2 regions of the Amycolatopsis samaneae genome follow, and region 2 is predicted to be linked to the other one. Evidence: riboswitches for the same ligand, from Rfam matches in the RefSeq annotation. Region 2 holds a riboswitch; the other holds the start of a gene.
The links. Region 2 has a riboswitch for S-adenosylmethionine ahead of ABD987_RS16635 (methionine ABC transporter ATP-binding protein). Riboswitches for the same ligand answer to the same signal wherever they lie in the genome.
Positions count from the first base shown of each region.

Region 1: another riboswitch for S-adenosylmethionine. It lies ahead of ABD987_RS31060 (aminotransferase class V-fold PLP-dependent enzyme); the one in region 2 lies ahead of ABD987_RS16635 (methionine ABC transporter ATP-binding protein).

Region 1 covers NZ_BAABHG010000013.1:110,178-117,830, forward strand. Annotated here, with positions in the region: gene ABD987_RS31040 (ArsR/SmtB family transcription factor) at 1-289, shown strand, start outside; gene ABD987_RS31045 (potassium/proton antiporter) at 397-1,875, shown strand; gene ABD987_RS31050 (helix-turn-helix transcriptional regulator) at 1,872-2,582, opposite strand; gene ABD987_RS31055 (alpha/beta hydrolase) at 2,593-3,528, opposite strand; SAM riboswitch class IV at 3,676-3,790, shown strand; gene ABD987_RS31060 (aminotransferase class V-fold PLP-dependent enzyme) at 3,830-5,191, shown strand; gene ABD987_RS31065 (hypothetical protein) at 5,223-5,834, shown strand; gene lspA (signal peptidase II) at 5,967-6,536, shown strand; gene ABD987_RS31075 (RluA family pseudouridine synthase) at 6,533-7,459, shown strand.
Region 2 covers NZ_BAABHG010000006.1:9,303-16,955, reverse strand. Annotated here, with positions in the region: gene ABD987_RS16660 (PadR family transcriptional regulator) at 1-422, opposite strand, end outside; gene metG (methionine--tRNA ligase) at 488-2,281, shown strand; gene ABD987_RS16650 (TatD family hydrolase) at 2,290-3,126, shown strand; gene ABD987_RS16645 (resuscitation-promoting factor) at 3,425-4,864, shown strand; gene rsmA (16S rRNA (adenine(1518)-N(6)/adenine(1519)-N(6))-dimethyltransferase RsmA) at 5,216-6,097, shown strand; SAM riboswitch class I at 6,213-6,301, shown strand; gene ABD987_RS16635 (methionine ABC transporter ATP-binding protein) at 6,519-7,529, shown strand.

The DNA of each region.
Region 1 (7,653 bases), on a different contig from region 2:
CGGGGCCGGGCTCACCCTCACCGGCCGCGGTCGCGAGGTGCTGACCGGGCTCGGCGTCGAGCTCGGTGTCCGGGAGCGGCGGCCGCTGCTGCGCGACTGTCTGGATTGGACGGAGCGGCGCGAGCACCTCGGCGGCGGGGCACCCGCGGCGCTGCTGGCGCGGGCGCTGGCCGCGGGCTGGGTCGAGCGGGGTCACCAGCCGCGCGCGATCCGGGTGCTGCCCGCCGCGGCCGAACCGTTCGGCGCGCTCGGTGTCGACCTCGACACGCTGGAAGAACCGGCATTTTGATATTTCTTTAACACACCCGGTGGGCGTCGCTCGGCATCGGTACACGATCGGGTAACCACCCCGCCTCTTTATCCTGAGAGCCCACGGCGGCCGGGAAGGGAGGCGACATGGATCAGCTTCCCGTGCTGCTCGGCGTCGGCGGGATCGTGCTGCTCGCCTCGGTGGTGGCGGTGCGCGTGTCGGTCCGGCTCGGGCTGCCCTCGTTGCTGCTGTACCTGGGAATCGGTGTCCTGCTGGGCGAAGCCGGCTTCGGCATCCGCTTCGAGAACCCCGAGCTGACGCAGTCGCTCGGCATCGCCGCGCTGGTCCTGATCCTCACCGAGGGCGGGCTCACCACGCGGTGGCAGGCGGTGAAACCCGCGCTGGGGCCCGGACTCGCACTGTCCACTGTGGCCGTGGTGGTGAGCGTGGCGGTCACCGGTTCGGCGCTGCACTGGCTGCTCGGCCTCGACTGGCAGCTCGCGCTGCTGTGGGGCGCGGTGCTCGCCTCGACCGACGCGGCCGCGGTGTTTTCCGTGCTGCGCACGGCCGGGGTCGGCAAACGGCTGGTCGGCATGCTGGAGCTGGAGTCCGGCCTCAACGACGCGCCCGCCTACATCGCCGTCGTCGTGCTCGCCGCCGGGTCCACAGTGGACTGGACGCTGCCGCTGCTGGTGGTCTACGAACTGGCCGCCGGGCTGGTGATCGGCCTGCTGCTCGGCTGGCTCGGGGCGCTCGCGCTGCGAAGAGCCGCGCTGCCCGCCACCGGTCTGTATCCGCTCGCCACGGTGTCGGTGTGTGTCCTGGCCTTCTCCAGCGGTCAGCTCGCGCACGCCTCCGGCCTGCTCGCGACCTACGTCGCCGGGCTGGTGCTGGGCAATTCCCGGCTGCCGCACCGTTCCGACACGCTCTCGTTCGCCGAAGGACTCGGCTGGCTCGCCCAGATCGGGCTGTTCGTGCTGCTCGGCCTGTTCGCCTCGCCGAGCAGGCTGCTGGAGACGCTGGTGCCGGGCCTGGTCGCGGGCGCGGTCGTCCTGCTGCTCGCGCGTCCCCTCTCGGTGCTGCTTTCGATGCTCCCGTTCCGCGTGCCCTGGCGGGAACAGGTGTTCCTGTCCTGGGCAGGACTGCGCGGCGCGGTACCGATCGTGCTCGCGATGATCCCGCTGTCCCAGGGCGTGCCGGGCGCGCAACGGCTGGTGGACGCGGTGTTCGTGCTGGTCATCGTGCTGACCCTGTTACAGGGCGCGACGTTGAGCCCGCTCGCTCGGGTGCTGGGGCTGACCAGGGGCACCGAACCGAAGGAGATCGAGGTCGACTCCGCGCCGCTCGACGAGCTGGGTGCCGAGCTGTTGCAGGTCCGCATCCAGGCCGGATCACGGCTGCACGGCGTGTACCTGTCGGAGCTGCGGCTGCCGGTCGACGCGACGGTGAGCCTCGTGGTGCGCGACGGCGCCGGGTTCACCCCGCAGAAGACCAGCCGGCTCCAGGAACACGACCAGTTGCTGGTGGTCACCACCGAGCGGGCCCGCGCCGCCACCGAACGCCGGTTGCGCGCGGTCGACCGCGCCGGGCGGCTCGCCCGCTGGAAGGGCGAGTCCGGGCACTAGCGCAGCGGCGCGAGCGCGGCGGGTGGCACGGCCCCGGCGCCTGCCGAGCCGCGCAGGAGCTCGGCCAGGTCGTGGGGCCGCGCGCGTTCCCCGGTCGGCGCCGCCGCCACGATCCGGTCCAGCCGGAAACCCCGGCCCGCGCGGCGTTCGCGGCACCAGGCGACGAGGTACCACTGCCCGCGGGCGGTGAGGAGCCCGGCCGGTTCCACGACGCGGACGCTCTCGCGCCCGGACGCGTCCGTGTAGGACAGCCGGAGCACGCCGTGCCCGGTGACGGCCCGTTCCACCGCGTCGCGGACCGCCCGGTCGCCGGGCGCGGGCAGGGCGAGGACGCGGGCGGCGAGGTCGCGGGCCGCGGCCGAGGCGGGGCCGGTCATCGCGGCGGCGATCTTCTGCGCCGCCGTCCGGGCCGCGCCGGCGTACGGGGTGGTGGCGCCCGCCGCGGCGAGCACCGCGGTCAGCGCCGAGGCCTCGCCCGCGGTGAGGTGGATCGGGGGCAGCGTCGTCTCCGGGTCGATCGCCCAGCCACCCCCGCGCCCGGGGACCGCGCGCACCGGGACGTCGGCCGCCATCAGGGTCTGGAGATCGCGTTGCACCGTGCGGGCGCTGACCTCGAACCGCGTGGCGAGCGCCGCGACCGTCAGTGGCCGCGGCGCCGCCGCGCGCAACTCCTCCACCAGCGCGTACAGCCGGGCGGTCCGGTTCATGGCGCCGACGCTACCGGCCCGCGGTGGCCAGGAAGTCCTGTGCCCGCTTCAGTTCCCGCTCGGTGACGGTCAGCGGGAACAGCGTGAAGCCGTGCATCGCGCCCGCGACGACGTCGAGCCGAACGGGCGCGCCCGCGGCCTGCCAGCGCGCGGCCAGGAACAGCGAGTCGTCCAGCAGCGGATCCTCGGTACCGACGGCGATCCGGGCGGGCGGCAGCCCGGTCAGGTCCGCGAACAGCGGAGAGATCTCCGGGTCGCGGCGCTGTTCTTCGGTCAGCCCCGGCGTGCACAGCTCGTAGCCGCCGCGAAGGGAGTCGGTGTTGCTCAGCAGCGGCCGCGAGCCGAACCTCCGCTGGCTCGGCGTCATCGACAGGTCGTACGCGCCGAAAAGCAGGTGAGCCGACCGGAACGCGCCGGTGACGCCGTGCCGGTCCCGCAGCCGCAGCAGCGTCAGGACACTGAGATGCGCCCCGGCCGACTCGCCGCCGATCAGCAGTCGTTCGGTCCCGAACTCCGCGGCGGCGTGCCGCACCAGCCAGCGGGCGGCCGCTTCGCAGTCGTCCGGTCCGGCGGGGAACGGGTGTTCCGGGGCGAGGCGGTAGTCCACGCTCACCACGGCCAGCCGCGCCCGCACGGCGAGCCCCCAGAGCCGTTCGTCCTGCCCGTCCGCGGAGCCGAACGCCCAGCCGCCGCCGTGGAGGTGCAGGTAGACGCCGTCGGCGTGATCCGGCACGAAGACCCGCACCCGCACGCCGTCGACGACACGGTCTTCTCCCTGTGGCAGCCGGACCGGCGGCGTGTCACCGCCGAGCCGGTTGCGGCGCAGGCGCGCCAGCTTGGCCGCGTCCGGCGTCCGCCCGCGTGCCGGGCGGCTCGCGGCGGTGGCGGCGAATTTCTCGTTGAACGCCAAGGTTTCGGCGAGGCAGTCCTGATCGATGATCGTCATGTCGCCGACTTTCGCAGCCGTTCGCGACAACCTCCTGTCACCCTTTCCGTGTGAAGCACGTCACGGCGACCTGCGAGAGTGACGGCTGTCTCAGTCACCCGGACGGGGCTGGCTCGGCGCCCGGGATGTCGGCTATCTTCGTCGTCAGGTCATGAGTGCCAGCGCTAAGCCCCGGCTTGCTGGCCGGCAACCCTCCAACCGCGGTGGGGTGCCCCGGGTGAGGACCGGGCCTGTCGCGAGGTGCGGCGGGCAAGCGCGGGCCCCTCGCCGGGGGTCCCCCGGACCGCCGAGGAGGCACCCGATGACACTCGCCGTCAATCACCAGAACACCACCGAAACCCCGGTTACCGTTGCGCCGCAAGGAATTCCGGCGGTCGCCGGTGCCGGGCTGAGCGTTCCGCTCGTCACCGGTGGCGAGATCGGCTACGCGAACCTCGACCACGCCGCGAGCGCGCCCTGTCTGGACGCCGTGCGCCGCGCGGTGGACGAGTTCCTGCCCTGGTACGCGAGCGTGCACCGCGGCGCCGGATTCGCTTCGCAGGTCTCGACGCGGCTTTACGAGCGCACGCGCGACATCCTGCGCCGGTTCGTCGACGCGCGCGCCACCGACACCGTGGTGTTCACCCGCAACACCACCGATTCCTTCAACCTGCTCGCCCGCAGCCTGCCCCGGCACACCTCGGTGGTCGTGTTCGACACCGAGCACCACGCCGCGCTACTGCCGTGGCGTGGCCCGAACGTCCGGCGGATCCCCGCCCCGCGTACCCGGCTCGCCGCGGTGTCCGCTGTGGACGAAGCGCTCGCGGAGTGCCCGCAGGGACCGCGTCTGGTGGTCGTCACCGGAGCGTCCAATGTGACCGGTGAGCTGTTGCCGGTGGCGGAGATCGCCGCGGTGGCCCGCCGGCACGGCGCCCGGATCGCGCTCGACGCCGCGCAACTCGCCCCGCACCGCCGGATTTCCCTGCGGGAGCTGGACGTCGACTACGTCGCGCTGTCCGGCCACAAGCTGTACGCCCCGTTCGGCGCCGGCGCGCTGATCGGCCGCGCGGACTGGCTGCGCGCCGCGCAGCCGTACCTCGCCGGCGGGGGCGCGACCAAGCTCGTCACGGGCGAGGCCGACGAACTCGCCGTCGTCTGGAACGACGGGCCGGAACGGCACGAGGCCGGTTCGCCCAACACCGTCGGCGTGTACGCGCTGGGCGTGGCGTGCGAGCAGCTCGCCGCCCACTGGGACGCGGTCGGCGCGCACGAGGAGATCCTGCTTTCCCGGCTGCGCAAGGGTCTCGCCGCGATTCCGGGCTGCGCCGAGCTGCGGCTGTTCGACGCGCCGGTGGACCGCGTCGGCACGGTCAGCTTCGTGGTCGACGGGTTCGAACCCGGCTGGCTGGCGGCGGTGCTGTCGGCCGAGTACGGCATCGGCGTGCGCGACGGCGCCTTCTGCGCGCACGTGGCGACGAAGCGGCTCATCGGCGTCGCCGGGGGAGCGGGCCGGCAGGCGGTGCGGGTCAGCCTCGGGCTCGGCAGCACCACCGAACACGTCGACCGGCTCGTGCTCGCGCTGCGGCAGATCGTCGCCCGTGGCGCCCGGTGGGAGTACACGAAGCAGGACGGCCGCTGGGCCCCGGTCGGCGATCCGCGCGCACTGCCCCCGTTCTGCGCCTGATTTCCCTGCCTGATTTCGCTATCGTGGCGCGGTGGGCGGAACACGGCGACGATACTGGTTTCCCTTGGCGCTGCTGGGTTTCGCGCAGCTGGTCCTCGTCGCGGTCGAGCTGCTCTGGCCGTCCCGCGTGTCTTCAAGCGCTGTCAGCGGGTTCACGAACCTGCAGGGCGTCCAGATGTCCAGGGAGCTCGTGACCGCGCTGGAGGTCTCGCCGCACGTCACGTCGAGTGTCGGCTACGGCTGGCTGTGGGTGCTGGCCGTGGCCGTGCTCGGCGTCGCGGCCTGGTACTTCGTCCTGGCGCGGCGGGCGGGCACCCCGCCGCGCACCGGCCGGTTCGTGCTCCTCGTACTGGGCGCGCTCGTGGCCGTGCCGCTGCTCGATCTCCTCGGGTTCCTGCAGTTCCGGCTGGACGCCGACGTGCGGGGCCCGATGATCACCACGCTCGCTCTCGTCCTGCTCGCCTGGTTCGAGCGCAGCGCGCTCGTGCTGGTGGTGACGGCGGTGTTCGTGCTGGTCGCGGTGGTGTTCCTGCCGGGTTTGCCCGGGGTCCTGGTCTCGGCCGTGGCGTTGCTGGCCGGGGCGTTCGCGGCGCTCGTCGCACCGGCCGGGCCGGACCCGGGGACCGCCGCTGACACGGCCTGAACGCGTGACGTGGACAATGGACCGGTGAGCACCGAGCCCTCCCCGCCCGAGCAAGGCACCACCCCGGCCGCCGACGACACGCCGGACCCGGCCGCGACCAGCGAGTCCGCGGCTCCCGAGCCGTCGAAGGCGCTGCCGAGGCGCACCGTCGGCATCGTGTTCGCCGTCGCGGTGGTGATCTGGGCGGTCGACCTGATTACCAAGAACCTCGCCGCGGCGAACCTGGAGGGCAAGGAGCCGGTCCGGATCCTCGGCGGGCTCGTCTACCTGCAGCTGGTGCGCAACCCCGGCGCGGCGTTCTCCATGGCCACCGGCATGACCTGGGTGCTCGCGCTGGTCGCGGCCGCGGTCGTCGTCGCGATCGTGTGGCTTTCCCGGCGGCTGCGCTCGGTGGGCTGGGCGATCGGGCTCGGCCTGGTGCTCTCCGGGGCGCTGGGCAACCTGACCGACCGGATCTTCCGCGCGCCCGGCCCGCTGCAGGGCCACGTCGTCGACTTCATCTCCGCCTTCGCCCCGAACGGACAGGGCTGGGCGATCTTCAACATCGCCGACTCCGCGATCTGCGTCGGCGGGGTGCTGATCGTGCTGCTGTCGCTGCTCGGCAAGGACTACGACGGGACCTCGACGCGCGGTAAGAAGGACGAAAAGGCCGAGACGGTCGGGACGTCCGAGGCAGCCGGGACCTCCGAGGACAAGGCGTGAGCGCGCGGATGCTGCCCGTTCCGGACGGGCTCGACGGCATGCGGGTCGACGCCGGGCTGGCGAAGCTGCTCGGACTGTCCCGCACGGTCATCGCGGAGCTGGCCGAGTCGGGGGACGTCCTGCTCGACGGGCGCCCCGCGGGCAAGTCGGACCGCCTCGCGGCCGGGGGCCTGCTGGAGGTGACGCTGCCCGAACCGGACCGGCCGGTCGAGGTCGTCGCCGAACCCGTCGAGGGCATGCGCATCCTGCACGACGACGAGGACATCGTCGTCATCGCGAAACCGGTCGGCGTCGCCGTGCACCCCAGCCCGGGCTGGACCGGCCCGACCGTGGTCGGCGGACTGGCCGCCGCCGGGCTGCGGATCTCGACGTCGGGGGCCGCCGAACGCCAGGGCGTCGTGCACCGCCTCGACGCGGGCACCAGCGGCGTGATGGTGGTGGCCAAGAGCGAGCACGCCTACACCGTGCTGAAGCGCGCGTTCAAGGAACGGACCGTCGACAAGGGTTATCACGCGGTCGTGCAGGGCCACCCGGATCCCACCCGTGGCACCATCGACGCCCCGATCGACCGGCATCCCCGGCACGACTACAAGTTCGCCGTCGTCGCGGGCGGTCGTCCCAGTGTCACGCACTACGAGGTCACCGAGGCTTTCCGGGCGGCGTCGTTCGCCCAGATCAAGCTGGAGACCGGGCGGACGCACCAGATCCGCGTGCACTTCTCCGCGCTGCGGCACCCGTGTGCCGGCGACCTGACCTATGGTGCGGACCCGGTGCTGGCGCGGAAGCTGGGACTCTCGCGGCAGTGGCTGCACGCCAGGACACTCGCCTTCGCACACCCTTCGGACGGCCGCTGGGTCGAGTTCGAGGCCGAGTACCCGGACGACCTCGCGAGCGCGCTGAAGATTCTCCGCGACGAGAACTGACTTCTGTCTTCTGTCTTCTGTCGCACTGACCGAAGTCCGTGTGGTCCGGCTCGGCGTTCGCCGCGGAGCGCGTGAGGTGCGGACGGCCGCCGCGTACAAGGTCCGTGAATGCCACATTGAGGGACTCTGAGTCCCTCAATGTGGCATTCACGGACCGCCGAAGGAATGAACGGAAGATTCAGGACACCCCAAGG
Region 2 (7,653 bases):
CCGTCCTCGATGAGCAGGTGCGCGCGCCGCTCCTCGGCCTCCAGATGCACCAGCCGCTGCCGGAGCATGGCGATCACGTGCTGACGCGGCAGGGTGGTCATCAGCGAGATCGCCGCGGACATCTCCGGGTGAGCGAGGTCGGGATCGGACAGCGCAGTCGTCAGCAGCAGGTGGTACTCCCGCTCGCCGTCGGCGGTCAGCCGGTAGGCGACGCGGTCGGGGCCGGGGCCGCCCGCGTTCCCCGGCACCTGTTCGAGCAGGTCCTCGGCGGTCATCTTCTTGAGCGCGTGGTAGATCGACCCCGGCTGCACGTTGGCCCACTTGTCGGCCGACCAGGTCAGCAGCTCGCGGCGCACCTGGTAACCGTGGGCCGTGCCGTACATGCGCACGACTCCGAGCACCAGCAAACGCGTCGCGGACACCCATCCTCCTGCTCAAGTACCTGCCAATAACAATGCCTTAGCGCCCATCCGTAGGCTAAACAGGTATGAGCACCCCTGTGTTGACCGCGGTGGCCTGGCCCTACGCCAACGGCCCCCGCCACATCGGCCACGTGTCCGGATTCGGCGTCCCGTCCGACGTCTTCTCCCGCTACCAGCGAATGGCCGGCAACCGGGTGCTCATGGTGTCCGGTACCGACGAGCACGGCACGCCGATCACCGTCCAGGCCGACAAGGAAGGGCTCACCTCCCAGCAGACGGCGGACAAGTACACCCGCCAGATCGGGTCCGACCTGCAGGGCCTCGGCCTCACCTACGACCTGTTCACCCGCACCACCACCGGCAACCACGCCGAGGTGACGCAGCAGATCTTCCTGGCGCTGCACCGCAACGGCTACGTCGTCCCGAAGACCACCCGCGGCGCGATCAGCCCGTCCACCGGGCGCACCCTGCCCGACCGCTACGTCGAGGGCACCTGCCCGATCTGCGGCTACGACGGCGCGCGCGGTGACCAGTGCGACAACTGCGGCAACCAGCTCGACGCGTCGGAGCTGATCAACCCGAAGTCGCGGATCAACGGCGAGACGCCGAAGTTCGTCGAGACCGAGCACTACTTCCTCGATCTCCCCGCGTTCACCGAATCGCTCGGGAAATGGCTGTCCACCAAGACGGACTGGCGGCCGAACGTCCTCAACTTCACCAAGAACCTGATCGACGACATGCGCCCCCGGCCGATCACCCGCGACCTCGACTGGGGCGTGAAGATCCCGCTCGACGGCTGGCGCGACCAGCCGATGAAGCGCTTCTACGTCTGGTTCGACGCGGTGATCGGCTACTTCTCCGCCAGCGTCGAATGGGCACGCCGGTCCGGGAACCCGGACGCCTGGCAGGAGTGGTGGAACAACCCGGACGCGCGTTCGTACTACTTCATGGGCAAGGACAACATCACCTTCCACGCCCAGATCTGGCCCGCGCTGCTGTTCGGCCACAACGGCGAAGGCGACCGTGGCGGCGAGCCCGGCCCCTACGGCAGGCTGCACCTGCCCGACGAGATCGTGTCGAGCGAGTTCCTCACCATGAGCGGCTCGAAGTTCTCCACCTCGCGCGGCACCGTCATCTACGTCAACGACTTCCTGCGCGAGTTCGGCCCGGACACGCTGCGGTACTTCATCTCCGTGGCCGGCCCGGAGACCCAGGACACCGACTTCACCTGGGACGAGTTCGTCCGGCGCACCAACTTCGAGCTGGCCAACGAGTGGGGCAACCTGGTCAACCGGTCCATCTCGATGGCGCACAAGAACGTCGGCGCGATCCCCCGTCCGGAGGCGCCCACCGCCGCCGACGAGGAGCTCAAGGCGTTGTCCCGCAAGGCTTTCGACGTCGCGGGCGGGCACCTGCAGCGGTCGCGGTTCAAGCAGGCGGCGAGCGAGGCCATGCGGGTGGTCACCGCGGCCAACCGGTACCTGTCCGATCAGGAACCGTGGAAGCTCAAGGACGACCCGGCCCGCCGCGACAGCGTGCTGCACACCGCGTTGCAGGTCGTGTCCGACGCCAACACGCTGCTGACGCCGTTCCTGCCGCACTCCGCGCAGAAGGTGCACGAGGCGCTCGGTGGCATCGGCGTCTGGGCCGCCCAGCCGGAGCTGCAGGAGGTCGAGGACCTCGACATCCCGGACCGCGTCAACCCGATCCTCACCGGTGACTACGCGGCCGAGCAGGCGCGCTGGGAGTCGGTCCCGATCGAGGTCGGCAAGCCGCTGAACAAGCCGACCCCGTTGTTCGCCAAGCTCGACCCGGAACTCGGCGAGACCGGTCCGGAGTGGGCGCCGATCCAGAAGTAAGGAACAGCATGGGTGACGACAAGCGCGAGCTGCCCCCGATCCCGGACCGGCTGCCCGTGTCGGTGGTGGACGCGCACACCCATCTCGACGCGTGCGGCGCGGTCACCGCGGCCGATGTCTCGGCCATGGTCGACCGCGCCGAGCGCGCCGGAGTGTCCCGTGTGGTCACCGTCGCGGACGACCTCGCGGCCGCGCGGTGGGCCGCCGAGGCGTCCACCTGGGACCGCCGGGTGTTCGCCGCGGTGGCGATCCATCCCACCCGTACCAAGGAGTTCGGCGACGCCGAGAAGTCCGAAGTGGAGCGTCTGGCGCGGCAGGACCGCGTCGTGGCCGTCGGCGAGACCGGGCTCGACTACTACTGGGACTACTCGCCGCACGACGCGCAGCAGGACGCTTTCCGGTGGCACATCGACCTCGCCAAGCGCGTCGGCAAGCCGCTGATGATCCACGACCGCGAGGCCCACGAGGACGTCCTGCGCATCCTCGACGAGGAAGGCGCGCCGGACGATGTCGTCTTCCACTGCTTCTCCGGCGACGAGCACATCGCGCGCCGGTGTGTCGACGCGGGTTACGTGCTGTCGTTCGCGGGGACGGTGACCTTCCGGAACGCGCGCGGACTGCACGAGGCGGCGCGAATCGTGCCGCCGGGGCAGTACCTCGCCGAGACGGACGCGCCGTTCCTGACCCCCCATCCGTTCCGTGGGCGGCCGAACGAACCGTTCTGCACCGCTTATACCGTGCGGCATCTCGCGGGGCTGCGGGGCGAGGCGGTGCACGAGGTCGCGGACGCGGTCCGGACCACCGCCGAACGAGTCTTCCGGCTGCCGAGTGTCACATCGTGTTGAACGGACTGCGACATTCGAGGTGTCACATTCGTCCACCTGATGAGTGACGCAGATCACGACACTCCGGGGGGTGTTTGCGCAACCCGCTCACCTCCGTTACTGTCCCGTGATCGTGCCGGTCGGACACTGCGAAAGCAGTTGGCGGCTGTTACGCCCACAGTCACGTCAGTGCACGTCGGGGAAGCGGAACCGGGGTTGGTACGACTCGGAACCGTGACGATGGCGCTGGCTGCGGGTGTCGGACTTCATCAGGCACGCCGGAAGGATCGGCGAGCCGAGGCGAAGGACGTCGTAGCGAATGCGATGTCCTGGGAAAGGGAACGACCCGGTGACTGGTAGCAGGACGGCCGTACTCGACCGTGAGCTGGAAGACACCGCCTACGGGCAGCTCGACTTCTCCGACGACCCGCGCATCACCCAGCAGGACATCCTGGCTGCGCTCGGCCCCGACGCCGACGCGCTCATGGCCGAGGTGGACGTCGATGTCGACGAGCTGATCCAGCTCATCAACGCCGAGACCACGATGCTCCCGCCCATCGTCCTGCCGGACGAGGTGGCCGAGGACCGGGTCGGCAAGGACACCGGGAAGCCCGCCGCGATCGAGGTCAAGGCCGACGACGGCCTGCGCGAGGCGACCCGCACCTGGAAGAAGCGATTCCTCAAGGGCGCCGCGCTCGGCGTCCTGCTCAGCATCGCCGGTGGCGGTGCCGCCGCCCTCGCGGCGAACAAGAGCGTCACCGTCGACGTCGACGGCCAGCAGCGCACCGTGCACAGCTTCGGCGACACCGTCGGCGAGGTGCTCAAGGACGCGGGCCTCGCGGTCGGCGACCACGACTCGCTCTCGCCCTCCCCGCAGGCCGCGGTCGGCGACGGCGGTGTCATCAAGCTGGAGCGTGGCCGTCAGCTCAAGCTCGTCGTGGACGGCGCGGAGCGGTCCTCCTGGGTCCGCGCGACCACCCTCGGCGAGGCGCTCACCCAGCTCGGCATGACCGACGTCGTCAAGCCCGGCGCCTGGACCTCGATGCCGTCGAACGGCGAGCTGCCCCTCGAGGGCGCCACCGTCCAGGTCAAGACACTCAAGAACATCACGCTCTACGACGGCGCGAACGAGCCGAAGAAGCTCACCAGCAACGCCGTCACCACCAAGGAACTCCTTGGCGAGCTGAAGATGCCGCTCGGCCCGGACGACGCGGTCGAGGGCGGCCTCGACGTCAAGCTGACCGACGGGGCCGAGGTTCACGTCAGCCGCACCGGCGTCTCGATGGTCAACCAGAAGGAGACCATCGACCCGCCCGAGCAGAAGATCGACGACCCGACGCTGGAGAAGGGCAAGACCAAGGTCGAGGACCCTGGCACCCCCGGCGAGAAGATGGTGACCTACAAGGTCACCAAGAAGAACGGCGCCGAGGTCTCCCGGGAGCACGTCTCCGAGGAGGTCCTCACCCAGCCGAAGCCGAAGGTCACCCGCGTCGGCACCAAGAAGCCCGCGCAGCCCGCCATCGGCGACACCTCGGTGTGGGACCGCATCGCCCAGTGCGAGTCGACCGGTAACTGGTCCATCAACACCGGCAACGGTTACTACGGCGGCCTCCAGTTCGACAAGCAGACCTGGGACGCCTACGGCGGTGGCCAGTACGCGGCCTACCCGCACCAGGCCTCGCGCGAGCAGCAGATCGCGGTGGCCGAGAAGGTCCGCGACGCGCGCGGCGGCTACAGCGCCTGGGGCTGCAAGCCCTGATCATCTGTCTTCCGTGAGGGCCCCTGGCGCGCTGCGCCGGGGGCCTTCGCTTTGCCAGTGCTCGGGCCCTTTGCCGCTGTCTCGGTGGCCGGATGCGCTGAAGGCGTCCTTCACTGCGGTCAACGCACTGAAAGCGTCCTTCAGCACCCCGGAAGCCGGTGACATCTCAGCGGCTTCTGTCACGCTCGCTGTGACGAATCGACCTTCAGTGCACCTTGTGGTCCGTGAATGCCACATTGAGGGACTCAGAGTCCCTCAATGTGGCATTCACGGACCCTCGCCACCTCCGGGTTCGTGCCGAAGGCGTCCCTCGGCACGTCCCGGCCACCGGACGCTGGGTACGATCTGCCGGTGGTGGAACTGCTTGGCCCTGCCGAGATCAGGGGGCTCGCGGCCGAGCTGGACGTCCGGCCGACGAAGAAGCTCGGCCAGAACTTCGTGCACGATCCGAACACCGTCCGGCGCATCGTCGAGCTCGCCGGCGTCGGGGCGGGTGACGTCGTCCTCGAGGTCGGGCCGGGGCTCGGCTCGCTGACCCTCGGGCTGCTCGGCACCGGTGCCGAGGTGATCGCCGTCGAGATCGATCCCGTACTCGCTGAGCGGCTGCCCGTGACGGTCGCCGAGCGCGGCGCGGAGGCCGCCGGGAGGCTGACGGTGGTCGGTGCCGACGCGCTCCGCGTCCGGGCCGCCGAACTGCCCGCCGAGCCGGTGGCACTGGTCGCGAACCTGCCCTACAACGTCGCGGTGCCCGTCGTGCTGCACCTGCTCGCCGAGCTGCCCTCGCTCGCGCGCGGTCTCGTCATGGTGCAGACCGAGGTCGCCGACCGGATGGCCGCCGGGCCGGGCGGCCGGATCTACGGCGTGCCCAGCGTCAAGCTCGCCTGGTACGGCAGGGCCCGCAAGGTCGCCGCCGTGCCACGGTCGGTGTTCTGGCCGGTACCCAACGTCGATTCCGCGCTGGTTTCCTTCGAGCGCACGGATTTCGAGTCCACAGTGGACGAAGTGAACGCGTCGGGCGGGGTGGACAGGGAGGCCCTGTTCGCCGTCGTGGACGCGGCCTTCGCGCAGCGGCGGAAAACCCTGCGCGCGGCGCTCGCCGGGTGGGCGGGTTCTGCGGAGCGCGCGGGCGCGCTGCTCACCGCGGCGGGGATCGATCCGAAGACCAGGGGCGAACAGCTCGGTGTCGGCGACTTCGCGCGCATCGTGGCGGCGTCGCGCGCATCCGGTGCGTGACCGCTTTCCCGTGAAGGGCCGCGTGGCCGCCTGATCCCGGTTTCCGGACACGGCCAGTCGTGTGATCTGCGCCTATGGGCTTGCGTTCAATCCATGGGATCGGTTTTACTCAATGCGTCCATCCCGAGCGACTGAGAGACCTGGCTCGCCGAAGTCGCAGCAACCACCCCACCGGGCAGGTGCTACCGCCAGGACCGATGGAGGCCACTTCCATGAAGAGGGTTGCCCGCCCGCTCCTGCTCACCAGGCGGCGCGTAGTCGATGAAGGTCGCCGCACGGTCTGTGCGTGTCGACGCTCCACCGTTCTCGCCTGAGTTCTTCCGCCTGCATTCCACTTCGTGAGCACCGTCCAATTTGGACGGTCAATTGGTGAACGGTCGGCGCGCCCGCGGGGTGCTGCGCCCAGCTTCTGGAGCCTTTCGTGATCACTGTCGAAAACCTGACCAAATCCTTTCCCCACAACGGAAATCCGGTCGTCGCGCTGCGGGACGTGAGCGTCGACGTGCAGGCCGGTTCCCTCTTCGGCGTGGTCGGCCCGGCCGGCTCGGGCAAGTCCACCCTCGCCCGGTGCATCGCGCTGCAGGAGCGCCCCGACCGCGGCGTGGTCCGGCTCGACGGCCTCAACACCGGCACGCTCGACGGCAGGCGCCTTCGCGAGATCCGCCGTCAGCTCGGCGTGGTCGGCACCAAGCCGGAGCTGATCGCCGAGCGGACCATCGCGGGCAACATCGCCACCCCGCTGGAACAGCTGGGGGTGGACGGGCCGCAGCGCCGCAGCCGGGTGGGCACGCTGCTCGACCTCGTCGGGCTCACCCCGCGCGCCGCCCAGCGCCCTGCCGAGCTGACCGAGGGCCAGCTGCGCCGGGTCGCCGTCGCGAAGGCCCTTGCCGCGGGCCCGTCGGTGCTGCTGGCCGACGACCCGACCTCCGGTGTCAGCGCCGACGAGGCGGGCGCCGTGCTGACCGTGCTCGACCGCGCCAGGGCCGAGCTGGGCGTCACGATCGTGGTCACCACCCCGGACACGACCGTGGTGCGGCGCGTGTGCGACGACGTCGCGGTGCTGGAGGACGGCGCCGTCCTCGAACGCGGCACCGTGCTGGACCTGATCTCCGACCCGGCCAGCCGCACCGCGCAGGCCCTGCTGCCCGCGATCGAGACCACCCGCGCGCAGTCCGCGCGCTACGACCGCGCGGTGGACGTCGTGCTGATCGGCTTCGCGTCGGTCGGTGCCCTGCTCCCCGAGGCGGCGGGCCGCTTCGACGTCGAGCTCGCCACCATCGGCGGCGGCATCACCCGCGTCGGGGACACCCCGGTGGGCCGGTTCCGGCTCGGTGTCCGCGGTGAGCGGTCGGACGCGGCGCTGGCGTGGATCGCCGAGCGCGGCGGCCGCGTCACGCACGCGGTGCGGGGCCCGCAGGGCGTCGCCGCCTGACCCGTCGGCATAGGAAGGTCCGTGGGGGCCTCCTTGAGGGACCTGGAGTCCCTCGGGGAGGCCCCCACGGACCTTTTCGTTACGGGGCCGGGAGCGTGTCGCGTGTTCTCCTTCCGCGAGCGGT